Regions from separate parts of the Rhizobium sp. ARZ01 genome, predicted to be linked through region 1. Evidence: predicted binding sites of a transcription regulator. Region 1 holds the regulator's gene; each other region holds the start of a gene.
The links. The regulator LexA, encoded in region 1, represses DNA repair genes until DNA is damaged. The targets are predictions, from matches to a motif close to TGTTCNNNNTGTGTTCNG.
Positions count from the first base shown of each region.

Region 2: the regulator LexA is predicted to act here: its motif matches at 1,490-1,507, upstream of recA (recombinase RecA).
Region 3: the regulator LexA is predicted to act here: its motif matches at 5,976-5,993, upstream of IB238_RS09910 (ribonuclease).
Region 4: the regulator LexA is predicted to act here: its motif matches at 4,602-4,619, upstream of uvrA (excinuclease ABC subunit UvrA).

Region 1 covers NZ_JACVAE010000001.1:1,478,145-1,485,476, reverse strand. Annotated here, with positions in the region: gene lpxI (UDP-2,3-diacylglucosamine diphosphatase LpxI) at 1-209, shown strand, start outside; gene lpxB (lipid-A-disaccharide synthase) at 213-1,397, shown strand; gene gltA (citrate synthase) at 1,426-2,715, opposite strand; partial or broken gene IB238_RS25035 (ComEC/Rec2 family competence protein) at 2,624-4,330, shown strand; gene IB238_RS24935 (ComEC/Rec2 family competence protein) at 4,437-5,585, shown strand; gene lexA (transcriptional repressor LexA) at 5,566-6,282, opposite strand; gene IB238_RS07065 (YMGG-like glycine zipper-containing protein) at 6,462-6,716, opposite strand; gene IB238_RS24930 (proton-conducting transporter membrane subunit) at 6,969-7,265, opposite strand.
Region 2 covers NZ_JACVAE010000001.1:1,670,351-1,677,682, forward strand. Annotated here, with positions in the region: gene IB238_RS08025 (NADP-dependent isocitrate dehydrogenase) at 1-71, shown strand, start outside; gene recA (recombinase RecA) at 278-1,363, opposite strand; gene IB238_RS08035 (carbohydrate kinase family protein) at 1,595-2,542, shown strand; gene IB238_RS08040 (pseudouridine-5'-phosphate glycosidase) at 2,604-3,530, shown strand; gene IB238_RS08045 (PAS domain-containing sensor histidine kinase) at 3,691-6,300, opposite strand; gene IB238_RS08050 (flagellar biosynthetic protein FliO) at 6,573-7,332, shown strand, end outside.
Region 3 covers NZ_JACVAE010000001.1:2,047,842-2,055,173, forward strand. Annotated here, with positions in the region: gene IB238_RS09890 (DMT family transporter) at 1-546, shown strand, start outside; gene metF (methylenetetrahydrofolate reductase [NAD(P)H]) at 1,041-1,958, opposite strand; gene IB238_RS09900 (metalloregulator ArsR/SmtB family transcription factor) at 1,960-2,973, opposite strand; gene ettA (energy-dependent translational throttle protein EttA) at 3,355-5,004, opposite strand; gene IB238_RS09910 (ribonuclease) at 5,199-5,921, opposite strand; gene IB238_RS09915 (alpha/beta hydrolase) at 6,144-7,073, shown strand; gene IB238_RS09920 (DMT family transporter) at 7,100-7,332, shown strand, end outside.
Region 4 covers NZ_JACVAE010000001.1:1,358,748-1,366,079, reverse strand. Annotated here, with positions in the region: gene gyrA (DNA gyrase subunit A) at 93-2,891, opposite strand; gene IB238_RS06525 (MarC family protein) at 3,131-3,760, shown strand; gene IB238_RS06520 (single-stranded DNA-binding protein) at 3,948-4,472, opposite strand; gene uvrA (excinuclease ABC subunit UvrA) at 4,767-7,332, shown strand, end outside.

The DNA of each region.
Region 1 (7,332 bases):
TTCTGGTCAAGCTGTGTAAGCCGCGGCAGGATACGCGTGCCGATCTTCCCTCGATCGGGGTCGACACGGTGCATTGGGCTGCTGCTGCAGGCCTCGCAGGCATCGCAACCGAAGCCGGGCGTTCTCTGGTACTGGACCGCGCCCGGCTCATTGAAGAGGCGGACCGCGCCGGCCTTTTCGTGTCAGGCATTTTGCCGCGCAAGGAGTGACCGATGGCCCGACCTCTCAAGCTTGCAGTGATTGCCGGAGAAGTTTCGGGTGACCTGCTGGGGGGAGATCTCATTGTGGCCCTGCGGCGCCAGATACCTGATGGAATCGCACTTGTCGGGGTAGGGGGCGAAGCGCTGCAGGCACAGGGACTGGTCTCGCTGTTCGACTATTCAGAGCTGTCGATCATGGGGTTTTCCCAGGTGCTGGCGAAACTGCCGAAACTCCTGCGGCGCATCCGCCAGACTGCCGACGCGATCGTCAAGGCGGAACCCGATCTCCTCGTTATCATAGACAGCCCCGATTTCACCCACCGCGTCGCGCGCATCGTTCGCCAGCAGATGCCTCACCTCCCGATCGTGAATTATGTCTGCCCGAGCGTCTGGGCCTGGAAGGAAGAGCGCGCGCCTCGGATGCGGAGCTATGTGGATCACGTACTCGCTGTGCTTCCCTTCGAGCCAGAGGTGATGACGCGCTTGCAGGGGCCTTCTACGACATTCGTTGGGCATCGGCTGGCAAGTGATCCGCACGTACGGGAAGTACGTCGTGCGCAGCTTGAAAAAGCTGTACCGCCGCTCGGTGCGGAAGCGCCGAGAACGTGCCTCCTGTTGCCGGGGTCGCGCGCCGGTGAAATTACCCGGCTCCTGCCTGTCTTCGGGGCTGTGGTAAACGAACTGGCCGCGAGCAACACCCCGTTCACATTTCGATTGCCGACCGTGCCCCGACAAGAGGTGCTGGTTCGCCAGCTAGTTGCGCAGTGGCCTGTGAAGCCCGAGGTAACGGTTGCTGCCCAGGACAAATGGCAGGCATTCCAGGCCGCGGATGTGGCGATCGCTGCCTCGGGTACGGTACTGCTGGAACTCGCGCTGGCGCGCGTGCCGGTCGTCTCTTGCTACAAGCTGGATTGGATCGCGCGACTGATGACGCGCAAGATCAAGACGTGGACCGCGGCACTTCCGAACCTCATCGCCGACTACGCTGTCATACCGGAATATCTCAACGAGGTGGTGCGCCCGGGCAGCCTCGCGCGCTGGGCCATACGGCTGACGCACGATACGATCCAGCGTCGAGCTATGCTGGAGGGGTTCGATCTCGTCCATGAACGCATGCAGGACGCGCGATCGCCCGGCGACAAGGCGGCCGACGTGATTGTCGAACTGATCAGACAAAAAAAGCCCGGTCTACTCTGACCGGGCTTTTTTGTTGTGTTTGGCGATATCAGCGCTTGGAAACGGGAACGTAGTCGCGCTTCGGTGCGCCGATATAGAGCTGGCGCGGGCGGCCGATGCGCTGTTCCGGATCCTCGATCATCTCGTTCCACTGGGCGATCCAGCCGACGGTACGGGCCAGTGCAAACAGTACGGTGAACATCGTGGTGGGGAAGCCGAGTGCCTTTAGCGTGATGCCGGAGTAGAAGTCGATGTTCGGATAGAGCTTCTTCTCGATAAAGTATTCATCGGTGAGCGCGATGCGCTCGAGCTCCATTGCGACTTCCAGCATCGGGTCGTCCTTGACGCCGAGCTCGCCCAGAACCTCATGCGTGGTCTTCTGCATGATGCGCGCGCGCGGGTCATAGTTCTTGTAGACGCGGTGGCCAAAGCCCATCAGGCGGAATGGGTCGTTCTTGTCCTTCGCACGGGCGACGAATTCAGGGATGCGGTCCGCTGTGCCGATCTCGGCGAGCATGTTGAGAGCTGCCTCGTTTGCGCCGCCGTGGGCCGGGCCCCAGAGGCAGGCAATGCCGGCTGCGATGCAGGCAAACGGGTTTGCGCCCGACGAGCCAGCAAGGCGGACGGTCGAGGTCGACGCGTTCTGCTCGTGGTCGGCATGGAGGATAAAGATGCGATCCATGGCGCGCGACAGGACCGGATTGACGACATATTCCTCGCAGGGCACTGCGAAGCACATGCGCAGGAAGTTCGATGCGTAGTCGAGGTCGTTCTTCGGATACACGAAGGGCTGCCCGATATGGTACTTGTAGGCCATGGCCGCGATCGTCGGCATCTTGGCGATCATGCGCAGCGATGCAACCATGCGCTGGTGCGGATCGGTGATGTCGGTGGAGTCGTGGTAGAAGGCCGACAGCGCGCCAACGCAACCACACATCACAGCCATCGGATGCGCATCGCGGCGGAAGCCGGTGAAGAACCGCGACATCTGCTCATGGACCATCGTGTGGTGCGTGACGCGATAGTCGAAGTCGTCCTTCTGAGCCTTCGTCGGCAGTTCGCCGTAAAGCAGAAGGTAGCACACTTCAAGAAAATCGCCGTGCTCAGCCAGCTGCTCGATCGGATACCCGCGGTGCAGCAGAACCCCTTCGTCGCCGTCAATATAGGTGATCTTGGACTCGCACGAAGCGGTCGACGTGAAGCCCGGGTCATAAGTGAAAGTGCTGGTTTGCTTGTAGAGCGTGCCGATGTCGATCACAGACGGACCAATCGATCCCGATCGCAATGGCAACTCGACCTTTTTGTCACCGACAGTGACTTCCGCGCTCTTTCCCGTCATGAGGACCTCCATTTTCTGCCTGGTGGCACCGGGTCGTGCCGTATCTTGGCCGTGCCGCTTTGCTAGCCCATCTGCGTCGTCATGCCAAGCAAGACGAAAGCCATATTTGTGCAACGCAAAACTGACATTCCGGCATTGCAATATCTACTCTTCTCCGTCAGTTGCAAGCAACTTATGGGCGAGAATGGAGAATTATGGAGGGGGCATTCTTTCTCGGAGAACAAGGATGTTTGCTCCGGATCGGCGATTGCATTTCAAAATCCTAAGTTGCATTATGTCGTGGTCAACGGCTGGGGCAAAAGCCATGTGGGAGGGCACCGCTACGAAAGTCGAAGACCCGGCCGCCATTGCGAACCGGAGGCTGCCGAACTCGCAAGCGGAAGATCGGCTTGTCTTGCGCCCACCCTTTCAGGCAGACCGGTTCTCTCGTTTCCCCCGAATTGCCGTTCGATCCCTGGGATACAAAGTTGCTGCCATTCCGGCTGCCTTAGCCGCTGCGTGGGAACAGGAGCGGGACTACGGCACCGCTTTTCTGTTCGTTCCCGTTTTGATCGGTGCAGGAGCGTGGTCGTGGTTCGCACTTGCAGACGATCCGCCCTTGATGGCAATTCTTTCGGTACTACTCGTCAGCGGCGCGGCCACCGTGCGTCTGCGGCACCGCCACGACCACCTATCCTTGGCAGCATGGGCGGCATTCCTGCTGTTTCTCGGGATGATGCTATCCGCAGTCGAAAGCTGGAGACTTTCGACCGTTCTGCTTGATCAGTCGGTGACCACCACGATCAGTGGCAAGGTACTTTCCCGCGAGTCCGACGACCGGGGCCGTATGCGTTATCGAGTAGCGCTGTCTTCCACTACTGATCCTACTTTGCGCCGACCACCCAGCATAGTGAGCCTGCTTGCGCGCAGCCCACATGAAGCGCTGCCGATCGGAGGTGGTATCACCGGGCGCACGCGGCTGAACCCACCTTCAGGACCCGCATTGCCGGGCCTCAACGACTTCGCCTTCGACGCCTACGTCGCAGGAACGGGCGCGATCGGCTATTTCTACGGCAAGCCGGCGGGTTCGGCACTGAGCCAGCCCGTCGGCTCAGAGCACACATTCGATGCGGCAAGCCGATGGATAGCCGAATGGCGGAATGCCATCACGGAGCATATCCGTGGCCGCATCAGTGGCGATGCTGGCGCGATCGCTGCGGCGCTGATCACAGCCGAACAGCGCGGCATCAGTCCGGATACGGTCGAGGCGCTCCGGAAGGCAGGCCTCGCGCATGTCCTCGCGATTTCCGGATTGAATATGGTGCTTGCTGCAGGCACCTTCCTCTTCGGGGCCCGCCTGCTCTTGGCACTTGCCCCCGGTGTTGCCGAACACTGTCCGGTGAAGAAGATCGCGGCGGTTGGCGGACTGGTGACGGTGACCCTCTACATACTGGTCTCTGGCGGCGCGGTCTCAGCGATCCGTTCCTGGCTAATGATCGTCGTTTTGCTTTTCGCGGTCATCTTCGACCGCACTGCGATCAGCATGCGCAACATCGCTCTATCGGCAGTCATCATACTCATGATCACACCGTCGGCTGTCACAGGACCCGGGTTCCAAATGTCGTATGCGGCTACCCTCGGCCTTGTCGCAGGCTACGCAGCTTGGCGCGAACGCCCCCTACCGAGCGCAGTATGGACAGGCAAACGCTGGCGGCTACTTTCACTCACTTCCGCGTTTGTAGGTGGAATCCTGTTATCGGTCGTTGATCGGCGGCGTCGCCACGTTTGTCTATTCCGTTGGTCACTTCCATCGGTTTCCCGCATATGGCCTGGCTGGAAATCTGCTGGCAATGCCGATCATTTCGACAATCGTCATGCCGATGGCGCTCGTTTCAATGATGCTCATGCCATTCGGCCTGGACGGTTTCCCGCTTTGGATCATGGGCCGAGGCATCGATTGGATCATCGTGTTGGCCAAGTGGGTATCCGGCTGGGGTGGAGAAGTCGTGACCGGTAGACTGCCGCCGCTCGCATTTGCATTGATTGCGATAGCAGGTGGCCTTGTCTGTATGTTTCGGACGCGTCTGGCAATTGTCGTCCTTGTGCCACTCGTGATCGGAGTAGCTCTCGCGTTCGCCCATCGGCCAGACGCACAGCCTCAATTGCTCATATCGGAAGATGGTCGCCTCGTTGCGCTCATTTGGGAAGGGGAAGCAGCGACGAACCGTTCGAACCCACCTGACTTCCTCTACGATCAATGGCGCCGGGCCATCCGTCTAGAAGGACATCGAGCACCAAAGTTTCAAAGCAGCAGTGAAAGTAAACAACGGCAGCCTTCGAGCGGGAGAGGCTCCTCTGCTGATCGCCGGGAAGCCATATTCGGTGGTCAGCCAGATACGCAGCAATTGACGGCGACGCGCAACACGCGGACAGCAAAATCGAGAGCCGTCTTGAGCCGGGCTGCAATGGCGCGTGTGAACGATGACATGCGCACTGCACTCGCAACGGCAGTCCACGAAAAACGCTTCGTTTGTCGCCGCAAGGAGTGGTGCGTCGGCGTTGCACCCGCGGGTTGGCGCGTGGTGACTCTCGAAGACCCTGCCTTTCTAGGAGCGGCCTGCGACAATGCTGATTTCGTCGTCGCTCCGCTGCACCTCAAGGCCGAGCCTTGCCGTTCGGGAGCGCAACTCATCACCATGCGCACCCTGCGCCAGAGCGGAGCGCTTGAGATCATGTCGCGACTTGCCGAACCAACTGCCCGAGACGACTACACCATCCGCCAAGCCATCACCTCGCTCCACCGTCCGTGGAGCCGGCATCGCCTCTATGATTGGCGCACCGAGAAATTCCTGGAACCACAAATCGCAGCCGCTACTGATAGCGGCGAATGAGACCGACGAGTTTGCCCTGGATCTTTACTCGATCAGGGCCAAAGATGCGGGTCTCGTAGGCGGGATTGGCGGCTTCCAGCGCAATGGAGGCCCCCTTGCGCCGGAAGCGTTTCAGTGTTGCCTCCTCATCGTCGACGAGCGCCACGACGATCTCGCCCGGGTTGGCCGAACTGGCATTGCGGATGATGACGGTGTCGCCGTCAAGGATACCGGCCTCGATCATGGAGTCACCCTTGACCTCAAGCGCGTAGTGCTCGCCGGAACCGAGCATCTCGGGTGGTACGGCGATGTCGTGGGTGTTGTTCTGGATCGCCGAGATCGGGACACCGGCAGCGATCCGCCCCATCACCGGAACCGAAACCGAACCTTCTGCACTACCGGTGGCTGAACGGGGTGGGGCAGGGGGCGTGGGCGATTTGCCGAGGCTGCCTTCGATGACGGATGGCGAAAAGCCGCGACGCGCCTTGAGGCTAGGCGAGTAGGCCTCGGGGAGCTTGATGACCTCCAGCGCACGAGCCCGGTTGGGCAGCCGCCGGATGAACCCGCGCTCCTCAAGCGCCGTAATCAGGCGGTGGATCCCCGATTTAGACGCGAGATCGAGCGCGTCCTTCATCTCGTCGAAAGAAGGCGGAATACCCGTTTCCTTCATCCGCTCATGGATGAACAGCAGCAATTCCTGTTGTTTGCGGGTCAGCATGGCTCGCCATCCAGAATCGTGAAACAAATCCAGAACAGACACTATCTGTTCCACATGTGTTCCGCAAGGGGGTAATTATAGGCAGACGGGGGAGCGGTCACGCACTGGGTGGCCGGCGAAAAAGCTCCACATTCTGACAAGGGAGCTCTTTCGCTGTTATGCCGCTTGCTGCGGACGAGTTACGGGCAGGCAGCGACATAGCGGCGACCGTAGCGATCGCGGTAGTAGCATCGGCCGGGCTGACCTGCGACATTGCCGATGACGGCACCGGAAACACCACCGATGGCAGCCCCGACGGCAGCACCCCGAACATCGTTCGTAATGGCGCCGCCGATTACCGCGCCCGTGGCGGCCCCGATTCCGGCGCCCCTCTCGGTTGGGGTGCAGCCTGCCAGTGCAAGGCCGACCATAACGAGGAAAAGGGAGTTCTTGATCATGTCCAATCCTTCCTGTCTCGTTGATAATTTCTGGCTACTTAAATCTTGTCCATCCAGACGAAGCCTTCAAGTGTAATCTCGTTCTTGCAACGCTTACAACGGCGCGTGGCGTGCTGCAGCCCCTTCCGCCTCTCGCCCTACAAGGAAACAAACGCGGTCAGCGTGTAGAGTACGACGACATAGTAGAGGCTTCACCGAGTACGCCGACGGCACGAGAGACGCTATCCCAAAAACGCTCGGCATAGGGCCTCAGCATCGGCGCCAGCGCTGCCCGGTAGAAGCGGTAGGGTGGCAGTCCCGACATCGAGACGAGGCGATAGCCAAAGTGGCAAAGGTCAGCGGCATGTTTCGTGCGAGGCCCCCGCAGGCCTCCAGGCGCCTCAAACCCGTGCGTCGAATGATGCCCGCGACCGTCAGAAAGAGGACTCCTTTGACCATCAGATGGTTCGCCACCAGATAGAGGGCCGTCACCCAACCGAGATGGCTCATCAGCGCAACGGCGGTGACGATGTAACCGGTCTGGATGAGGCTGGAATAGGCAAGCATACGCTTCATGTGCAGCCTGCTGCAGCGCCAGGAGCGCGCCGACGACCGTCGTCAGCATGCCGATCCA
Region 2 (7,332 bases), 190 kb from region 1:
AGCCGTGGCTGTCCACAACCGGCTTCCTCGACAAGATCGATGAGAACCTGCAGAAGGCCATGGCCGCCTGAGGCCAGGACGACATGACAGAAAGACCCGGCCCTGTGCCGGGTCAACAAAAAGCCCGTCACGCGAGAGATCACGTGACGGGTTTTCGTTATGCATTACTCATTGCCCTGAGGCAGAGACGTTCGCTAACCTTGGTCCCAGTCAGCATCGGCTGGAACATGCATTCCAGCCGATATCCACTTACGCCATTCCGCGGCCTTGACGCCGATCACATCTCGGCTAGGCTGTCTCCATCGTCCTTCTCAGGTCCGCTGTCGAGCAACTTGTCGGCGATCAGACCGGCATTCTGCCGGAGTGCCATTTCGATCTCGCGCGCCGCGTCCGGATTGTCACGCAGGAACTGCTTCGCGTTCTCGCGCCCCTGGCCCAGGCGCTGGCTGTTATAGGAGAACCAGGAACCAGACTTCTCGACGATGCCGGCCTTGACGCCGAGGTCGATCAGTTCGCCCGTCTTGGACACGCCCTCACCATACATGATGTCGAATTCGACCTCCTTGAAGGGCGGGGCCATCTTGTTCTTGACGACCTTGATCTTCGTCTGGTTGCCGATCACCTCGTCGCGCTCCTTGACCGCGCCGATGCGGCGGATGTCGAGTCGAACCGAGGCATAGAACTTCAACGCATTGCCGCCCGTCGTCGTTTCCGGCGAGCCGAACATGACACCGATCTTCATGCGGATCTGGTTGATGAAGATGACCATGGTGTTCGAGCGCGAGATAGAGGCCGTCAGCTTGCGCAGCGCCTGGCTCATTAGGCGGGCCTGCAGACCCGGCAGGCTGTCGCCCATCTCGCCCTCGATTTCAGCGCGCGGCGTCAACGCGGCAACGGAGTCGATCACGAGCACATCGATGGCGCCGGACCGCACAAGCGCGTCGGTGATCTCAAGCGCCTGCTCACCGTTGTCGGGCTGCGAGATCAGGAGATTTTCCAGATCGACGCCGAGCTTGCGGGCATAGACCGGATCGAGCGCGTGCTCGGCATCGACGAAGCCGCAAATGCCGCCCTTCTTCTGCGCTTCGGCGATCGTCTGAAGCGCCATCGTGGTCTTGCCCGAGCTTTCCGGACCGTAGATCTCGATGATTCGTCCCTTAGGCAGTCCGCCGATCCCGAGCGCGATATCGAGACCGAGCGAGCCGGTCGGGATCGTTTCGATCTCGACGACGCTATCTTTCGAGCCGAGCTTCATGATCGAGCCCTTGCCGAACGACCTCTCGATCTGAGAAAGTGCCGCTTCGAGTGCCTTGCTTTTGTCCACCGATTTGTCCTCTACGAGCCGCAAAGTGTTTTGTGCCATTTGCTCCACCTTTAGGTTATTGACGCCAGACAGGCAATGAAGCCGCCGATGGAAGTTTTGTACACTTTTTGTTCTCTCTTGGCAACAGCACACCATGCTCTTGATTAATATAGATATTCCGCAGCGTGTTCTATTTTCGTTTCCGCCGCCATTTCAGTTATTCTACCACTGCGTGGTCAGGTGGCGCGAGAGGCATGTGGCAACGAATCGTAACCGGCGAGAGGATGGAAAATGACTGATGGAACCATCCTCGTCCTGGGCGGCGCGCATGTCGACCGCCGCGGGCGCATCCACGGAGAAACCGCGTCCGGCGCAAGCAACCCCGGCAGTTGGTTCGTCGAGGCCGGCGGCGGCGCCTTCAACGCGGCGCGCAATCTTTCAAGGCTCGGTCACGCCGTGCGCCTCATAGCACCCCGCGGCGGCGACAATGACGGGGAGATCGTGGCTGCGGCTGCGCTCGCCGCAGGCGTCGAGGATACGCCGTTCACGTTCCTCGATCGGGCGACGCCGAGCTACACGGCGATCATCGAACGCGACGGTAATCTGGTGATCGCGCTCGCCGACATGGAGCTCTACCGCCTTTTCTCGCCGCGGCGCCTGCAGCAGCGCGCCGTCCGTGAGGCGTTCAATGAGGCGAAGGCGATCGTCACAGATGCCAACCTGCCGGCAGAAACGGTAGCCGCGATCGCCGGCACCGCGCGTTCCAACGGCAAGCCTGTCTTCGGTATCGCCATTTCGCCTGCCAAGGTCGTCCGCTTCCAGGATGCACTTTCCGCACTCTCCTGCCTGTTCATGAATGAGGCCGAGGCCCGCGCGCTGACCGGGACGCAGCCAGACGATCCGCGACGATGGCCGGAGCTGCTGCGCAATGCGGGCTTGGTCGAAGGCGTCGTCACCCGGGGACGCGAAGCAGCAATTGCCTTCGATGCGACCGGCGCCGTCACTCTTGCCCCCCCGCTCCTCGAAGCGCTCGGCGACGTGACCGGAGCCGGCGATGCGTTGGCATCCGGCTATATTTCGGCCCGTCTGATCGGAGAACCGCTCGCGACTGCCCTTCGTCACGGCGTTGCCGCAGCGCTGATCGCCGTTCGCTCCCCGCTGGCCGTGGCCGATGAACTGGAACCCGAACTGCTCACCCGCGTCATAAGCCTTGTGTCCGAAGCGGAAATGCTGTCATGAGACGGCAGGAACCAAAAAAGCTGTCACGGCCCAAAAACCTTCGAGCCCCGAGGACCATGTGATGACGAGATCCGCGCCCCCGCTCCTGCCGATCGCCTATTCCGCCGAAGTCACGGCCGCAAAAGAGCGCGGTGCGCCACTCGTGGCCCTCGAATCCACCATTATCACGCACGGCATGCCCTATCCCGGCAATTTGGAGATGGCACGCAGCGTTGAACGGATCATCCGCGAGGAAGGCGCCGTTCCGGCCACCATCGCCGTGATCGATGGCGTCTTGCACATCGGTCTGGACGACTCCGCACTGGAGGCGCTGGCGCAAACCAGCGGTGCAATGAAGCTCTCGCGCGCCGACCTCGCCTTCGCCATTGCTGAGCGGCGCACAGGTGCCACCACGGTAGCGGCGACGATGATCGCCGCGGCACGCGCTGGCATCCGCGTCTTCGCCACCGGCGGCATCGGCGGAGTTCATCGCAAAGCGGAAGAGACATTCGACATTTCGGCGGACCTCGACGAACTGGCGCGTACCGACGTCATCGTCGTCTGTGCCGGCGCCAAGGCAATCCTGGATATTCCCAAGACGCTCGAAGTGCTCGAGACCCGTGGCGTGCCGGTCATCACCTATGACAGCCCGAACTTCCCCGCCTTCTGGTCTCGGGATTCCGGCCTGCCGAGCCCGCTGATGCTGAACAGCCCGGCGGCGATTGCCAATTTCCAAGCTGTTCGCGAACAGCTCGGCATTGACGGCGGTATGCTCGTCGCAAACCCGGTTCCGGCAGGAAACGAAATCCCGCGCCGCGAGATGGAGATCTATATCGAGCGCGCACTGGACAATGCCGAGCGCGACGAAGTGAGCGGCAAGGCCGTGACACCCTACCTGCTCGACACCATCTTCCGCCTGACCGACGGTCGCAGCCTTGCGACCAACATAGCCCTTGTCGAGAACAACGCGCGGCTCGCAGCTGAAATTGCAGTAGCGCTGGCTGTCTGATCACCAGCGCGCTCGGATACATTGGAGCAAGCGTTCACAGTACCGGCGCTCCGACCTGCCATCCGACTGCGCCACAGGCATTGCGCAATGGGCCGGAGAAAAGCTCTGGGTTCACTGAGAAAGATGCCCACCATGCGGATGGGCTCTGTCGCTATTACGGTTAGCCGTCCAGCATCTCGCGAACCGCCTCGGCCAATTGCTTCAGCGAGAAGGGCTTCGGCAAGAAGCCAAACTTGGCATCGGCGGGCAGGTTGCGGGCGAAAGCGTCTTCGGCGTAGCCGGAAACAAAAATAAACTTCAGGTCCGGGTAGCGCTTGCGCAGCTCACGCAGAAGTGACGGCCCGTCCATCTCCGGCATCACCACGTCCGAAACGACGATATCCACGGCACCGTCCAGCTCCTCCATGATGTCGAGCGCCTCAACCCCCGATCCGGCCTCGTGAACGGTGTATCCTCGCGTTTCCAACATACGCTTGCCGCCGCGACGCACGGCCTCCTCGTCCTCGACGAGAAGCACGACAGCCGAGCCTCCGGTCAGGTCGCGCGGTTCCTTTGCAGCGGCAGGCGATGCCGGGGTGGCAAGCTGCGGCACATTGTCGATAGTGGCCTCGACCTGAGGAACGACCGCCGGGATTTCCTCGATGTAGCGCGGCATGAAGATACGGAACGTCGTGCCCTTGCCCAATTCGGAATCGACGAAGATATAGCCGCCCGTCTGCTTGATGATGCCGTAGACCATGGAGAGCCCGAGTCCGGTTCCCTTGCCCACATCCTTCGTCGTGAAGAACGGCTCGAAGATCTTGTCGCGGATTTCCGGCGGAATGCCGGTGCCTTGGTCGACGACATCAATCTCGACATAATCCGCCGGTGGCAGTTCGCGATAGTTGTATGCTGCCACCTCGGATGCAAAAACATTGCGCGTGCGGAAGGTTATGGTGCCGCCATCGGGCATCGCATCGCGCGCATTGACCGCAAGGTTGATCAGCACCTGCTCGAACTGGCCGAGATCGGACTTCACCGGCCAGAGGTCACGGCCATAATCCACCTCGATCTTGACCTTGGTACCGGTCATGCGATCGACGAGCATGCGCAGGTCGCCGATGACATCGGTCATCTGTAGCACCGTCGGCCGCATCGTCTGCTTGCGCGAGAAGGCGAGCAACTGGCGCACGAGCACGGCGGCACGGTTGGCGTTTCGCTTGATCTCCATGAGATCGGCGAAACTTGCATCCGACGGACGAGCCGACAGAAGCAGATGGTCGGAGGAGAGCAGGATCGCGGTGAGTACGTTATTAAAGTCGTGCGCGATGCCGCCCGCAAGCGTGCCGACCGCGTTCATCTTCTGCGTCTGCGCCATTTGCGTCTCGAGCGCCTTCTGCTCGGTGATCTCGACGGCGTAGACGATCGCGGCCTCTTCCGGCGCCTGGTCGCTCTGATCGATGACGGCATTTACGTAGAAACGGAAGTGCCGCCCGTCGTCGCCCGGATGCAGCGAATCGATCGGCGGAATGTCGCCCTGACGATCCCGCGCCGCCTCAAGTGCGGCCTCGAGCCGTGGACGGTCGCTCTCGTGCACAATCGTTTCCAGCCGTGCGCCGCGGTCGATGTCGTCGCGGGAAACGACGCCCGAAAACAGCTTCAGGAATGGAGCGTTGGTACGAAGGATACGGCCGGCGCCATCGACGGAAGCAATCGCCATCGGGGTGTTGTTGAAGAATCGCGTAAAGCGCATCGCGGCATTCGACGCGAAGGCATCACCGTCGTTAGCGACATCGCGGGCCAGGACGATGGTTCGGCTTTCGCCCGGTGCCCCGTCGCGCATCGCACTGACACGGTGAACGAGGCGAACCGGCAAGCTTTGGCCATTCGACTTGCGCAGGTCGAGGTCGAGAATTTTCGTCCGCATTGTTCCCGGCTCTGCCTGCACCGACTCCACCAGCGCCAGCCCCTCGCCCGCGACGAGATCGCCGATCGAGAACGATCCGGGATGGAATTTTGTCAGGTCGATGCCGAGCCAGTCGGCCAGCGTCGCGTTCAGATAGACGATCTCACCCCTGCGGCCTGCAGAGAAAAATCCGGCCGGTGCGTGATCGAGGTAGTCGATCGCGTTTTGCAGCTCTTTGAAGAAACGCTCCTGGTCGTCGCGCTCCGAGGTGATATCGGCAATCTGCCAGACGTAGAGCGGCGGACCGCCCTTTTCGCGGTTCGGAAGCACACGCGCCTTCAGCCGGTACCAGCGCGCGCCGGACCCACCGCCTGTGCCGGGGTTCAGCGCTTTCAGCAGGCGAAATTCCTCCGCCCCCTCCTGCCCCTCGTGCAGGCCGTTCGTCAGCCGATAGACCGATTCGCTTGCCTCGCGGTCCCGCGAAAAAAGAGTTTCGAGCGTCTGGGCGTCGCTTTCACGAGCGGCACCCGTCAACGCCCCATAGGCGGCGTTGGCGTACACGATCCGGCCCTTCCGATCCGTAACCAGCGTTCCGTCCGACTGGGTATCGACGAAGGTTTGCGCGAGTTCATCGGGACGCGACTGCGGCATGATCTCGATAAAGCCGATCATGGCGGAGACGAAAAAGAATATGCCGACCATGGCCAGCACGCCGAGGATCCCGAGCACGATCTCGTTGTCGAGCTGGTTCTTGAAGACGATGAAGGCACCGGCCGACGCAGTCAGCACGATCGCCAGCAGCACGATCCGCAATACCACGCCCGGGCGACTGCTGCGCTCGATGAGCGGCGCGTGATATTCAACCTCCTGCCGGATCTTAGACATCGCTCACTCTCTTGGCCTGAACTCCTGAAGGCCGCACGGCGCGGGAGCCATTTTCAGAATCACCTTTAGCTATTTGAGGGAAGCTCAAAAAGCAAAGGAATGAAAGCGGCAAGCCCCAATTCACAGGGAATACCGCCCGCCCGCGCGCACCTCTCCACGGAAGATTGCGAATACTGTGTGCAGCCTTTAGAGGACAAGCGACCCGCCATTCTTGTGCGGGCCTGAAAAAAGCCGTCAAATGGACGCAACGTGCCGCCAAGGAGTAGCCCTTCATGTTCGAGGACATAATCGCCCAGTACGGCACGAAATTCCTGATTGCCGCGGTTGCCGTTCTGGCCGGCCTGGCTTGCCTGGCGCTTGCGCTCTGGGTCGTGCGCCGCCGCCCCTCGTCGCCCTTCATCCGCGGTGGGCGCAACCGCCAGCCTCGGCTTTCAGTTCTCGATGCCGCAGCCGTCGATACACGCCGCCGGCTGGTCCTGGTTCGTCGCGACGACGTGGAACATCTCTTGATGATCGGCGGCCCGACCGACATCGTCATAGAAAGCCGGATCATCACCGCGTCCCCGGGGGACTTGGCGGAACAGCCGCAGCCAGCACCCATAGCCGTCGCGCCGGTTGCAGCAGCTAGCCCACCAACCGCTGAACCTTATGCAGCCGTCCCAGTGCCCGCACGCCCCGCGACTGCGGTTGCACCACCCCCGGTAGCCTCGGTTGGAACAGCCTTGAAAGAGGAACGCTTCGATTTGCCGGCACGAGGCGTGCCTCCAAGTGGAGTATCGGCAATGGGGCAGGTCCTGTATGGCGACGATGAACCAGCGTCGGTTCCGACGCCGCCTTTCAACCCATCGCCACTGGATATTCGTCCTGCGACGAGCACCGCTGCGATCGGAATAACCACTCGTCCGCCCGTTGCGCCTCAGCCTTCCATTTCCGAGCGCAACGCAATCGATGCTCTCGACCGTGCGCGTGATCGGGTGTTGACCAATCCCGTCGGCACGGGCAGCGAACGGGTCAGCGAACAACGCGATCTAC
Region 3 (7,332 bases), 570 kb from region 1:
GTCGGCTGCCTGATCGGTCTCCTCGGCACGGCCGTCCTGATCGGTCCCCGGGCACTCGCTCCCTTTACCGGCGAGAGCGACGGGCCGCCGCTTTGGGCGCTGCTACTGCCAATTGGGGCTGCGATCTCCTACGGCTTCGCCGCGACATACGGCAAGCGGTTCCGTGGGGTCCCTGCCCCCGTCACTGCGGCTGGCCAGTTGACCGCCTCCACTCTCGTTCTCCTGCCGTTGGCCACCGTTGTCGACCACCCGTGGAACCTGCCGATACCGCCGCTTGGCGTGGTGTTGTCCGTGCTGGCACTGGCCCTCGTTTCCACCGCCTACGCCTATATTCTCTTCTTCAGGATCATGGCCGTAGCCGGGGCGACCAACACCTCGCTCGTTACCCTGCTCGTACCACCAAGCGCAATCATCGCCGGAATGCTCTTTCTCGGCGAATGGCTGACTTTGCCGGGCGCCGCGGGGATCATACTCGTGCTCTTGGGGCTGATCGTCCTTGACGGGCGCGCACTGAAGCGGCTGGCCCCATCGGGCCGTTCAGGATGACGAGTGGTGATCTTGCATGCTTGATTCGCATGCCCCGCTGACGATCAGACCGCTCACGCACCTTAACCGCCGTGAAGGTTTTGTGAATTTTTTCTAAATGGAAATTCGGAAGAAAGAACAGTTATTTAGACCTGTGGAAAAAGTGTGACGAAGGCAGTGATGCCGCGATGCAACACACAAAAGACTTTTCAAGCCGATTTTTTCCACCTTATTATGGCCACGCAACGCAAGGAGGTAAGCCATGGGACTCACACATTCCTTGAATGTTCTGATGATCGGTGCAGCGTTCCTCTTCGTCGCCACCATGATTTTCATCTGAGCGGCGGCAGCGTAGTCCAAAAGGACAAAAAGCGCAGAGAAGACCATTTTCAACTTGTTCAAGAAAACGCATGACGCCCTTGGGGTCATGCGTTTTTACGTGGCGCCGGGTACCACTCACAGGAGCTAGGCGATTCCGCAAAGCGCTGCATCGACCTCGGTCCCTGTTCAGCCGATCAAGCCGCAGCGCCTGCGGCCTTGGGCCGCTCTGCGTTCTCCTGGCGCTTGAACCCGACTTGATCAAGCACTGACGATACGAGCGCCGACCGGTTCATCGTATAAAAGTGGAACTCGTCGATGCCGAGCCCAATCAGCCCTTCCACCTGCCGAGCAGCAAGTTCGGCAGCGACCATGGCACGGTCATCAGGCCGGCCATCCAGCGGCTCGAGGCGATCGGCAAGCCATTGCGGGACCGTTGCGCCGCACAGCCCCGAGAATTTCTGAACCTGAGCCAAATTGTGGACCGGCAGGATGCCGGGCACGATTGGGATATCGATCCCGGCAGCACGGACGCGCTCAAGGTAACGTTCATAGAGCACATTGTCGAAGAAGAACTGGGTGAGCGCCCGCGTTGCACCGGCGTCAACCTTGCGCTTTAGCATGTCGATGTCAGCGGAAACATCCAGGCTTTCCGGGTGTTTTTCCGGATAGGCCGAGACCGACACTTCGAAGTCGTCGATCGCCCGAAGTCCGGCAGTCAGTTCGGCGGCATTGGCATAGCCGCCCGGATGCGGCTGGTAGGCTGCCCCGAGTCCGCTGGCAGGATCGCCGCGCAACGCCACGAAATGACGGACACCAACGGCCCGGAACTCCTCGACAACCGCGTTCACTTCTTCCTTCGTCGCGCCGACGCAGGTCAGGTGGGCAGCGGCGGAAAGCGGCGTGTCGCTGATGATGCGGTCCACGGCGGCGAGCGTCGGAGCCCGCGTGGAGCCGCCCGCACCGTAAGTCACCGAAACGAAGTCAGGCGCGTACGGGGTAAGCGCGGTGATTGTCTCCCAGAGTTGGCGATCAGCCTCCTCGTTTCTGGGAGGGAAGAACTCGAAGGAGAGTCGGAGGGCGTGGCGCCGGCGCGCGGTGTGTCCAATCGTCATGTCAGTTCCTCCGGCCGATGGCAATGAGCGGTTCGGCGCCATTGGCGCCCTCTGCGGGTCTCTGGTCGCGCGCCAGCCAAATGGTGACAGTCAGTGCTTCCGGGCCGCCATCGGCGGGCTTGAGATCGATGGCCTGTTCGAGCGACAGACCTGCCTGTTCCAGCCACTCCTGGACGATCTGGTGGGAAAAACCCAGGCGCAGATGAGCGTGCTCGTCGCGCAAATGTTCTATGCCGTGCGGTGCCAGATCGATGATCACCAGCCGGCCGCCCGGTCGGAGCATGCGCGCCGCCTCGGCGATGGCCGCGTCCGGTTCGTCGAGAAAATGAAGCACCTGATGGATTGTAACTACATCGAACTCGTCGCGTTCGAGCGGCAGGTTGAAGATGTCGCCGTGGCGGATCGAGGCCTTGGTTATGCCGGCGCGATCCAGGTTGGCGCGGGCAACCGCCAGCATGTCACGGCTGGCATCGACGCCGACACCACGCCGGTAGAGCCCCTCGAACAGTTGCAGAATACGGCCGGTGCCGGTCCCAAGGTCGAGGAATGCGTCGACCGGCTGCTCACCGATCAGCCCGAGGAGCGCTGCCTCGACCTCCGCCTCGCTCACATGAAGGCGCCGCAATTCGTCCCATTCAGCGGCATTCCGGCTGAAATAGGCCTGCGCCTTTTCCGCCCGCGCCTTCTTCAAGACGGCAAGGCGCTCAGCGTCCCGGTCCAGGACCGGATCGGTCTCGTCGATCCGATCGAGCAGCAGGCGGGCCAGCGAAACGGCAGCCCCCTCATGCCTGAGGCGGAAATAGGCCCAAGCCCCCTCCTGATAGCGCTCGATCAGCGCCGCCTCTGCAAGTAGCTTGAGATGCCGGGAGATGCGCGGCTGTGATTGTCCAAGGATGTCGGTGAGATCCGTCACCGTCAGATCGCCGCGCGATAGCAGCGCCAGAAGCCGCAGGCGGGTCGACTCGCCTGCCGTCTTCAAAACCTCTACAGTGTCGTCCAGCCCAAGCTTCGCCACGCCCCACCTCAAACCAATCAAGACATAAAGATATCTTTATGTCACGTTTCATCGGAGCGCAAGTCGCAATCTGCTAAAGCTGGATTCTGTCAGCGCTTCTCGTAGCGATAGAGCGCGACGTGAGACGGCTCGCGGGTTGACTGCGATTCGACGGCGAAGAACGGGCCGCCCCCTTTGCCGCAGCACGCTCTGCAGTTCGATTTGTCCTGCCAACCGTGCCGTACGTTTCCAAAATGTGAGCCAGCCAACAACGAGACACGCACCGGCCAAACGCGATCGCTCTTAGCACCGACCATTCACAGCCGAAAATAACAAAGCCGCCACGCTCGAGCATGGCGGCCTCATTAGGTCTACGCCGCAACAGCGACCGCGTTAGAAGCCTCAGCGCGTCAGACGCTTGTAGGTGACGCGCTTCGGGTTGACCGAATCCGGGCCGAGGCGGCGGATCTTGTCCTGCTCGTAGTCTTCGAAGTTACCCTCGAACCATTCCACATGGCTGTCGCCCTCAAACGCCAGAATATGGGTCGCAAGACGGTCGAGGAACATGCGGTCGTGGCTGATGATCACCGCGCAGCCGGCAAAACTCTCGAGCGCATCCTCGAGCGCTGCCAGCGTTTCGGTATCGAGGTCGTTGGTCGGCTCGTCGAGCAGGATCACGTTGCCGCCGGACTTCAGCATCTTGGCCAGGTGAACGCGGTTGCGCTGGCCGCCCGAGAGCGTGCCGACCTTTTGCTGCTGGTCGCCGCCCTTGAAGTTGAACGCGCCGCAATAGGCACGCGAATTGACTTCATGCTTGCCGAGCTTGATCACGTCGTTGCCGCCGGAAATCTCTTCCCAGACCGTCTTGTTGCCGGCGAGCGCGTCCCGGCTCTGGTCGACATAGCCGAGGTCCACCGTCTCACCGACGCGAATTTCGCCGCTATCAGGCTTCTCCTGGCCGGTGATCATCCGAAACAGCGTCGTCTTGCCGGCGCCGTTCGGGCCGATGACACCAACAATACCGCCGGGCGGAAGCTTGAAGGTAAGGTTCTCGATCAGCACGCGGTCGCCATACGACTTGGTCAGGTTCTCGGCCTCGATCACGACGTTGCCGAGACGTTCACCGACCGGGATCACGATCTGGGCGTCACCGGGGCGACGATCCTCCGCCGCCTTGACCAGTTCGTCGTAGGCGCGGATACGGGCCTTCGACTTCGCCTGCCGGGCCTTCGGACTGGAGGCGATCCATTCCTGTTCACGGGAGAGCGCCTTCTGGCGCGTTGCCTCTTCGCGACCTTCCTGCTGCATTCGCTTGGCCTTGGCCTGGAGATAGGCCGAATAGTTGCCTTCGTAGGGAATGCCGCGGCCGCGGTCGAGCTCGAGGATCCAGCCGGTGACGTTGTCGAGGAAGTAGCGGTCGTGGGTGATCATCAGGACAGCACCCGGATACTCGCGCAGATGCTTTTCCAGCCAGGCAATCGTCTCGGCGTCGAGATGGTTCGTCGGCTCGTCGAGCAGCAGCAGGTCGGGCTGCGACAGCAGCAGTTTGCAGAGCGCAACGCGGCGCTTCTCACCGCCCGACAGGTTGGCGACATCCGCATCGCCCGGCGGGCAGCGCAGCGCGTCCATCGCCATTTCGACCTGGCTCTCAAGGTCCCAAAGGTTCTGGCTGTCGATGATGTCCTGGAGCTTGGCGCCTTCTTCGGCCGTTTCGTCCGAATAGTTCATCATCAGTTCGTTGTAACGGTCGAGGATCGCCTTCTTGGGAGCGACGCCTTCCATCACGTTCTCCAGCACGTTCTTTGCCGGATCGAGTTGCGGCTCCTGCGGCAGGTAGCCGACGGTCGCGCCTTCAGCCACCCATGCCTCGCCGGTATACTCGTTGTCGAGACCGGCCATGATCCTGAGGACGGTCGACTTACCGGCACCGTTGGGACCGAGAATGCCGATCTTCGCGTCCGGGTAGAAGGAGAGGTGAATGTTCTCCAGAACCTTCTTGTTACCGTAGGCCTTGTTTAGCCCTGCCATGTGGTAGATGAACTGTCGTGCCATTACGCGCCTGCTCCGCATTCAAAAGAGATTTGCCCGCTATGTAGGCGAAATCCCCCGCAGCGGCAATGCGGCGACATGCAGTCGACTGGATTTGCCCTGATACCGTCAGATAGTTCGGTCCACAGGAACTGGCCGATCTAGTGTATGAAGCAGGCCCGACCGGGTGAAGCACACTCTCCGCCTGGCCGACTAGGTCAGTCAGCCATCTGCACCAATAAACCGCCGTCACACTTGGACTTGGTGGCCGAAGCGCCACGAATGAGGCCGGCGAGTTCCCCTTCGTCCGCCGACAGCCCAATGGTCAGGCCGGTGATAATCTTCTCACCGTCGATATTCCGGCAGCGCAACCGCACGCGCTCGCCGGCCCCCGGACCGAACGCCGCATCAAAAGCGGCCGCAATCTCGTCTTTCGTCACCACCTTGCCCGCCTTCGCATCGAAGAGCGCTCCCACCGCAGAGGCGTTGACGGCATCCAGCATCTCAAGCGACCGCACGTAGTAGTCCTCCGCCGTCGCTGCATGGCAGGTGCCGTTCATCAGCCACTGGTGGCGGTCGAGCCCGGATGCGACGCCGGGCATGGCCACGGAAAGCCGCGTGGCCGTCTCCTCGGAAAGCACCAGTTGCGGCAGATCCGTCCATTTGTTCGAGCGGTCCCGCTTTTTCAGTTCGGCGTCGATACCGCAGTAGCTTTTCTTCACCTGCCACAGCCCGTGCAACGCCAGACCTGTGGGCTCATGAGCACCCTCCGGCCACTGTGCGCATTCCGGCATCTTTGGTTTCCTCAGACAGAACCCCGGTTGCCAGGTTAGCGCCAGCACGTGCCGGGTCTTGGCCTTTCCGCCATCGCCATCCTCAGGTTCATCCGCAAGCGTCACCGCAGAGACAGGTACCGCCAGCGTCAGAAGAAAGAGAAGCATTGCAGTCATTATCCGACGTATGGACCTCAGCATCGTCATGGTGCATCCCCAAACAAGAACAAAGCACGAACATTAAGCAATATGCGCGAGAAGATTGCAACCACAAATTTTAGGAGAGTTATGGGGGCGGTTGGCCGCTGCGTCGTTACGAAGCGCAATTGCATTTCGCCGCAAAATCCATTTGATGGTCGCTATCCAATCTCGCTCTCCCCCTGGAGTGACATGTTCTGTACAACCTTGCATCTGCAAAGTCCGACGGGCGCCAGGCTCGCCTATCACCACGAAACTGCGCGCGGTCATGGCAAGGGCATAGTCCTGATCAGCCACGGGCTTGCAGAACATTCGCTTCGCTACCGGGCCTTTGCCGAGCGTCTGGCGTCCGAGGGATTCCACGTCTACGCGCACGATCATCGCGGTCACGGCGAGACAACGGCACCGGATGCGCCGATCGGGCGCTTCGCGCAACGCGATGGGGTGCAGCAGGCACTCCGCGACATGCTTGCGATGTGCGAGCTGGCCACTGCCAATCATCCGGGTTCACCGGTCATCCAGTTCGGCCATTCGATGGGCGGGCTCCTTGCGCTTTCGTTCGCGCAAGCCCATTCGGGAAAGATCGACGGGCTTGCCGTCTGGAATTCCAACTTCAATCCTGGCCCCGCCGGTCGCGCCGCGCAGGCCATACTTCTGGCCGAACGGATGCTGAAGGGATCGGACGTGCCGAGCGGTCTTTTGCCGAAGCTCACTTTCGGCGCCTGGGCCAAGGCCGTAGCGGATCGTCGCACGGATTTCGATTGGCTCTCCCACGATGCCGCGGAAGTCGACAAGTATGTCGGCGATCCCCTGTGCGGCTTCGACGCCAGTGTCTCGCTCTGGATCGACATCTTTGCCATGACTTACGCCGCGGCGAACACGAGGGCGATCGTGCGTTTGCCAAAGGCACTGCCCGTCCATCTCGCCGGTGGAGACGAGGACCCGGCAACCGACTTTGGCCGCTCGGTGGCCTGGCTCGGACGCAGGTTGGAGAAGGCAGGACTTGCCGATGTAACCTGCCTCATCCATCGCGGATTGCGTCACGAAACCCTGCTGGAGCGGCGGGATCTGCGAGAAATGCCGATTGCCAATTTCGCCGACTGGTGCCAAAGGGTCGCATAGACTGATCGCCAAACCGGTAAAGCCAAATGACCGCACATGCATCGACAACCCCTGCGACCCTCCGTCACGAGGTCGGACTTGGTCTTGGGTTGATGGTCGTTTCGGTACTCTTGGCGCCCGTCATCGACATCTTCTCCAAGCTTGCCGTGGCGGAGGTTCCGGCCGCCGTCATCACCCTTTGCCGCTTCATCTTCCAGACACTGACGCTTCTGCCTGTCGTGCTCTGGCGCGGCACCCTTCTCGACCTGAACTGGAAGAA
Region 4 (7,332 bases), 120 kb from region 1:
CCGCTGATCCCCGCGCGAGGGAAAGCTGTTCCAATAGAAAAAGGCCGGCTGCGATGCGCCGGCCTTTTTGATGGTAGAACTATACGCGAGGCCTACCCTTCGGTGGTCGACGGATCGCCAACACTCAGGTCGGCAGCGGTCTCCCCATTGGGTGCGCTTTCCGCCTCGCGATTTTCCTCATCTTCGCCATCTGGCTCGTTGATGCGTTCGACGGAGACGACCTTCTCATCCTTCGCGGTAGAGAAGATGGTGACGCCCTTGGTAGCGCGGCTTGCGACGCGGATGCCACCGATGGGTACGCGGATCAACTGGCCACCATCGGAAACGAGCATGATCTGGTCGCCGTCGCCAACCGGGAAGGCAGCGACGAGTTCGCCGATCTCTGCGGTCTTCGACGTGTCGGTGGCGCGAATGCCCTTGCCGCCACGGCCTGAGGTGCGGAAGTCGTAGGAGGACGACCGCTTGCCGAAACCCTTCTCGGAGACCGTCAACACGAACTGTTCGCGTGCCTTCAGTTCCTCGTAGCGCTCGTCGGAAAGCTGACCTTCTTCGGTGACCTCTTCGCCAACCAAGGCGATCTCTTCAACATCGCCGCCCGCAGCACGGCGCTCGCTGGCAGAGCGTTTCAAGTAGGCGGCGCGCTCCCAAGGCTCGGCGTCGACATGGCTGACGATCGTCATCGAGATGATGCGGTCGCCCTGCCCCAGCGAAATGCCGCGTACGCCAACCGAATTGCGGCCGGCGAAGACGCGCACATCATCCACCGGGAAGCGGATGCATTGGCCGAGCGCGGTCGTCAGCAGAACGTCATCCTGATCCGTGCAGGTTTCGACGGAGAGGATTTCGTCGCCCTCCTCCTCGAGCTTCATCGCGATCTTGCCGTTGCGGTTGACCTGTACGAAGTCCGACAACTTGTTGCGGCGAACGGTGCCGCGCGTTGTCGAGAACATGACGTCCAGGTTCTCCCAGGTGCTTTCGTCCTCGGGCAACGGCATGATTGTGGTGATGCGCTCGCCGGGCTCGATCGGCAGCATGTTGATCAGCGCCTTGCCCTTGGACTGTGGCGTTCCGATCGGCAAGCGCCAGACCTTCTCCTTGTAGACGATGCCGCGCGAAGAGAAGAACAGAACCGGCGTATGCGTGTTGGCAACGAAGAGGCGGGTGACAAAATCCTCGTCGCGCGTCGCCATGCCGGAGCGACCCTTGCCGCCGCGGCGCTGCGCCCGATATGTCGTCAACGGCACGCGCTTCACGTAGCCGAGATGCGAAACGGTCACGACCATGTCTTCCTGGGCGATGAGGTCCTCATCGTCCATGTCCGGACCGAAATCGGCGATCTCGGTGCGGCGGGGCGTGCCGAATTCGTCGCGGATCGCGATCATTTCTTCCTTGACGATAGCCTGGATGCGCAGGCGCGAACCCAGGATGTCGAGATAGTCGCGGATTTCCTCGCCGATCTTGTTCAATTCGTCGGCGATTTCGTCGCGACCGAGAGCGGTCAGGCGCGCCAGGCGCAATTCGAGGATCGCACGCGCCTGCTCTTCGGAGAGGTTATAGGTGAGGTCGGCATTGATACGGTGGCGCGGGTCATCGATCAGGCGGATCAGCGCCTCGACATCCAGTGCCGGCCAGCGCCGTTCCATTAACTGCTCGCGCGCCGTCTGCGGATCGGGAGCGTGCCGGATCAAGGCGATGACTTCGTCGATATTGGCAACGGCGATGGCAAGGCCGACCAAAACATGCGCGCGATCGCGTGCCTTGCGCAACAGGTACTTGGTGCGCCGGCTGACGACTTCCTCACGGAACGAAACGAAGGCGCGCAGCATGTCGAGCAGCGTCATCTGCTCCGGCTTGCCGCCGTTCAGCGCCACCATGTTGCAGCCGAAGGAGGTCTGCAGCGGTGTATAACGATAGAGCTGGTTGAGGACGACGTCGGCATTGGCGTCGCGCTTCAATTCGACGACGACGCGATAGCCCTCACGGTCGGACTCGTCGCGAAGATCCGAGATCCCCTCGATGCGCTTTTCGCGCACGAGGTCGGCCATCTTCTCGATCATCGTCGCCTTGTTCACCTGATAGGGGATCTCGGTGATGATGATCTGCTCGCGGTCGCCGCGCATCGGCTCGATGCGGGCCACGCCGCGCATGATGACCGAGCCGCGGCCAGTCTCGTAGGCCTGCCGAATACCCGCGCGGCCGAGAATCATGGCGCCGGTCGGGAAGTCCGGTCCCGGGATGATCTGCATCAGTTCCGGCAACTCGATCGCCGGATTGTCGATCAGCGCGACGCAGCCGCTGATGACCTCGGAGAGGTTGTGCGGGGGGATATTCGTGGCCATGCCGACGGCGATGCCGCCCGCACCGTTGACGAGAAGGTTCGGAAACTTCGCCGGCAGTACCGATGGTTCCTGTATGGTACCGTCATAGTTGTCGCGAAAGTTGACGGTTTCCTTGTCGAGGTCGTCGAGCAGGCTATGGGCAGCCTTCTCCAGACGGCATTCGGTATAGCGTTGTGCGGCCGGCGGATCGCCGTCGACGGAACCAAAATTGCCCTGGCCATCGATCAGCGGCAGGCGGAGCGACCAGTCCTGCGCCAGACGTGCGAGCGCGTCATAGATCGCGGCATCCCCATGCGGATGGTATTTACCCATCACGTCACCGGTGACGCGGGCGCACTTCACATATTTCTTGTTCCAGTCGATCCCCATCTCGCCCATGCTGAAGAGGATGCGCCGATGCACTGGCTTCAGGCCGTCTCGGACATCGGGCAGCGCGCGGCTCACGATGACGCTCATGGCGTAGTCGAGATAGGACCGCTGCATTTCCGCGGTAATGGAAATGGGCTCAATGCCGGGAGGGGTCTTGCCGCCGGGGGTCGTTTGCTCTGTCAATTTCGATCACGATCTTTGTTCAGAATCAGTCGGGATTTTATAGCCTAACGGCTTGAACTGCGCCAATTTTGCGGGAGGTTTTGAACAGCCTTTTGCCAGAAATCCGCCAATTGCCGCAATTTGATGGCGATGTTCCTGGCTGTCTCTCCCTCCCCCTTCACTTGGCTCCGCCTCTCCCCTATCAATGGCGTCATGAGCGCGTCAAAAGAATGCGACGGATCGGCGAGGGGGATGGCCGGATGTACGATTTCGAATTGGTCGTCAATGCGCTCACAACCATGCTTGTGACGCTCGATCCGCCGGGGCTTGCGCCGATCTTCCTGGGCCTGACGGTTGGAATGAACCGCGCTGAACGCAAGCAGGTGGCTTTGCGCGGTTCCATCATCGCCTTCGTAATCCTCGCCACTTTCGCCGTCTTTGGCGCCGGGATACTCGGCTTGCTCGGCATATCCATTGCCGCTTTCCGCATCGCCGGCGGCCTTCTCCTCTTCACCATTGCCTTCGAAATGGTGTTCGAGCGCCGACAGGAGCGGAAGGAGAAGACCTCGGAAGTGGCAATCACCAAGGATCACATCCGCAACATCGCGGTGTTTCCCCTCGCCTTGCCGCTGATCGCCGGGCCAGGTGCCATTTCCGCTACGATCCTGCTGTCGGGGTCGCTCTCCTCGCCCATGGGCCGCGCGGCGCTGATCGCCGTTATCGCGCTTTGCGTCGCCGTCGTCTACGTGACGCTCTACGTCGCAGAACGGGTCGACCGGTACCTTGGCGTAACCGGCCGCGCGATCCTGACGCGCCTGCTGGGGGTAATTCTCGCGGCGCTGGCGGTGCAGTTCGTCGTCGATGGCGCTCGGGCGGCTTTCGTGATCTGAGGCTCTCAGCCTACCAACCTACCTGCCGCGTTCTCTTCGCAATCCTGCTGCCCGCGCTTCCACGGCGCATGTTGCGCACGCGGCGAGCATGCAGAACGCAAAACGCCGGCGAAACAGCCGGCGTTGCGAGAATGTCAGGAATGCCTCTCCCTCTATCGAGGGGGCCACTCCGGAGAAGCGGTTTTCGTCAGAACGGAATATCGTCGTCCATGTCGCGCGAAAAATTCGACGACGCGCCGCCGCGGCTTCCTCCGCCGGAAGACGGCTGCGAGCCGTAGTCATCGTAGCTCGGCGCACCGCCGCCATAATTCGCGCTGCCGCCGAAGTCAGAGCCGCCACGGCGGTCACCGCCGCCCTCGCCGCGCCCGTCGAGCATGGTGAGGGTGGAGTTGAAGCCCTGCAGCACCACTTCGGTCGAGTAGCGGTCGTTGCCGTTCTGATCCTGCCACTTGCGTGTCTGAAGCTGACCTTCGATGTAGAGTTTGGCGCCCTTCTTGACGTATTGCTCAACAACCTTGCACAGGCCTTCATTGAAAACGACGACGGTGTGCCACTCCGTCTTCTCCTTGCGCTCGCCGGAATTGCGGTCGCGCCAGGTTTCGGAGGTCGCAATGCGCAGGTTGGCGATCGGGCGGCCGTCCTGGGTACGGCGGATCTCGGGATCCGCGCCGACGTTCCCGATCAGGATTACCTTGTTGACGCTGCCTGCCATCCGTTCAGTCCTTGTTGTCGTGCCGGGCATGCTGCCGGCCTTGAAATCCGATCTGCTATCTTAACGCCCGCTTGCTCCGCGCGCCGCCCCGTGCGCCGGATAATCCACAGATCAAATTCACGTGCATTTCGTTCTTTTTTTGTTCTAGTAAATCCGTAACATCTTGTCAACCGAATCGGAAAGAGGCAGGGTTTCGTCGCAACGCGCATGGACAGCAAGGTTCCAGTCCCTACATAGATGCGCGACCGAAGAGCCACACTTCATCCGAGATCTGACATCTGGCGCTGGAACATCATGAGCGAACTCAAGACCATTTCCATTCGCGGCGCACGCGAGCACAATCTCAAGGGCATCGACCTCGACCTGCCGCGCAACAAGCTGATCGTCATGACCGGCCTTTCGGGGTCGGGCAAGTCCTCGCTGGCCTTCGATACGATTTATGCGGAGGGCCAGCGCCGCTACGTCGAAAGCCTTTCGGCCTATGCCCGCCAGTTTCTGGAGATGATGCAGAAGCCGGACGTCGACCAGATCGACGGTCTGTCGCCGGCGATCTCGATCGAGCAGAAAACGACGTCCAAGAACCCGCGCTCGACCGTCGGAACAGTCACCGAGATCTACGACTACATGCGCCTGCTGTTTGCTCGCGTCGGCGTGCCCTACTCTCCCGCAACCGGGCTGCCGATCGAGAGCCAGACGGTCAGCCAGATGGTCGATCGCGTCATCGACTTCGGAGAGGGAACCCGTCTTTATATTCTGGCGCCGATCGTTCGCGGCCGCAAGGGCGAGTACAAGAAGGAACTCGCCGAGCTGATGAAGAAGGGCTTTCAGCGCGTCAAGGTGGATGGCCAGTTCTACGAGATCGCCGACGTGCCGGCGCTCGACAAGAAGTACAAGCACGACATTGACGTGGTGGTCGATCGCGTCGTGGTGCGCCCGGATCTCGCCGCCCGCCTCGCTGACAGCCTCGAGACCTGCCTCAAGCTGGCCGATGGGCTGGCGATCGCCGAATTCGCCGACAAGCCGCTTCCTCCGGAAGAAACTGCGGCAGGCGGCGCGGCCAACAAGTCGCTGAACGAGACGCACGAGCGGGTGCTGTTCTCGGAAAAGTTCGCCTGCCCGGTTTCCGGCTTTACGATCCCGGAAATCGAGCCGCGGCTGTTTTCATTCAACAATCCATTCGGCGCCTGCCCGACCTGTGATGGCCTCGGCAGCCAGCAGAAGATCGATCCCGACCTCATCGTGCCGGAACCGCAGCGGACGTTGCGCGACGGCGCGATCGCCCCCTGGGCCAAGTCTTCCTCTCCCTACTACAACCAGACGCTGGAAGCGCTGGGTGCGGCCTATGGCTTCAAGCTCTCCAACCGCTGGTCCGATCTATCCGCCGAGGGGCAGAAAGCCATCCTCTACGGAACCGACGAGAAGATCGAATTCCACTACCAGGACGGCGCGCGCTCCTACAAGACATCCAAGACCTTCGAAGGAATCGTGCCGAACCTAGAGCGGCGCTGGAAGGAGACGGATTCGGCCTGGGCCCGCGAGGAGATCGAGCGCTACATGTCCGCCGCCCCCTGCCCGGCCTGCAACGGCTTCCGCCTGAAGCCGGAGGCGCTAGCGGTGAAGATCGACAAGTTGCACATCGGCCACGTCACCGACATGTCGATCCGCGTTGCCCGAGACTGGTTCGATACCCTACCCGGTCACATGAATGCCAAGCAAAACGAAATTGCGGTGCGCATTCTCAAGGAAATCCGCGAGCGCTTGCGCTTCCTGAACGATGTCGGTCTCGAATACCTCAGCCTTTCGCGCAATTCCGGCACGCTTTCGGGCGGCGAAAGCCAGCGCATCCGGCTCGCCTCGCAGATCGGTTCGGGCCTGACGGGCGTGCTCTATGTTCTCGACGAACCCTCAATCGGCCTGCACCAGCGCGACAATGCCCGCCTGCTCGACACGCTGCGCCACCTGCGCGACATCGGCAACACGGTGATCGTCGTTGAACACGACGAGGATGCGATCCTGACGGCCGATTATGTCGTCGACATCGGTCCCGCCGCCGGCATCCACGGTGGTGAGGTGATCGCCCAGGGAGCGCCGTCTGACATCATGGCCAACTCTAGGTCGCTGACCGGCAAATATCTTTCCGGCGAACTTGCCGTTGCCGTCCCGGCCGAGCGGCGCAAGCCGAAAAAGAAGAAGGAAATCACCGTTGTCGGCGCACGTGCCAACAATCTGAAGAATGTCACGGCTTCCATCCCGCTTGGCGTGTTCACGGCCGTCACAGGCGTCTCGGGCGGCGGCAAGTCGACGTTCCTGATCGAAACACTCTACAAGTCCGCAGCCCGGCGCGTAATGGGCGCTCGGGAAATCCCGGCGGAACACGACCGTATCGACGGTTTCGAGTACATCGACAAGGTGATCGACATCGACCAGTCGCCGATCGGCCGCACGCCGCGCTCGAACCCGGCGACCTATACCGGTGCCTTCACGCCGATCCGCGACTGGTTTGCCGGCCTGCCGGAAGCAAAGGCCCGCGGCTATCAGCCGGGCCGCTTCTCCTTCAATGTCAAGGGCGGCCGCTGCGAGGCCTGCCAGGGCGACGGCGTCATCAAGATCGAGATGCACTTCCTGCCTGACGTCTACGTGACCTGCGACGTCTGCCACGGCAAGCGCTACAACCGCGAGACGCTCGACGTGCACTTCAAGGGCAAGTCGATCGCCGACGTGCTGGACATGACGGTCGAGGAAGGCGTCGAGTTCTTCGCCGCCGTTCCGGCCGTGCGCGACAAGCTGGTGACGTTGAATCAGGTCGGGCTCGGCTACATCAAGGTTGGGCAACAGGCAAACACGCTTTCGGGCGGCGAAG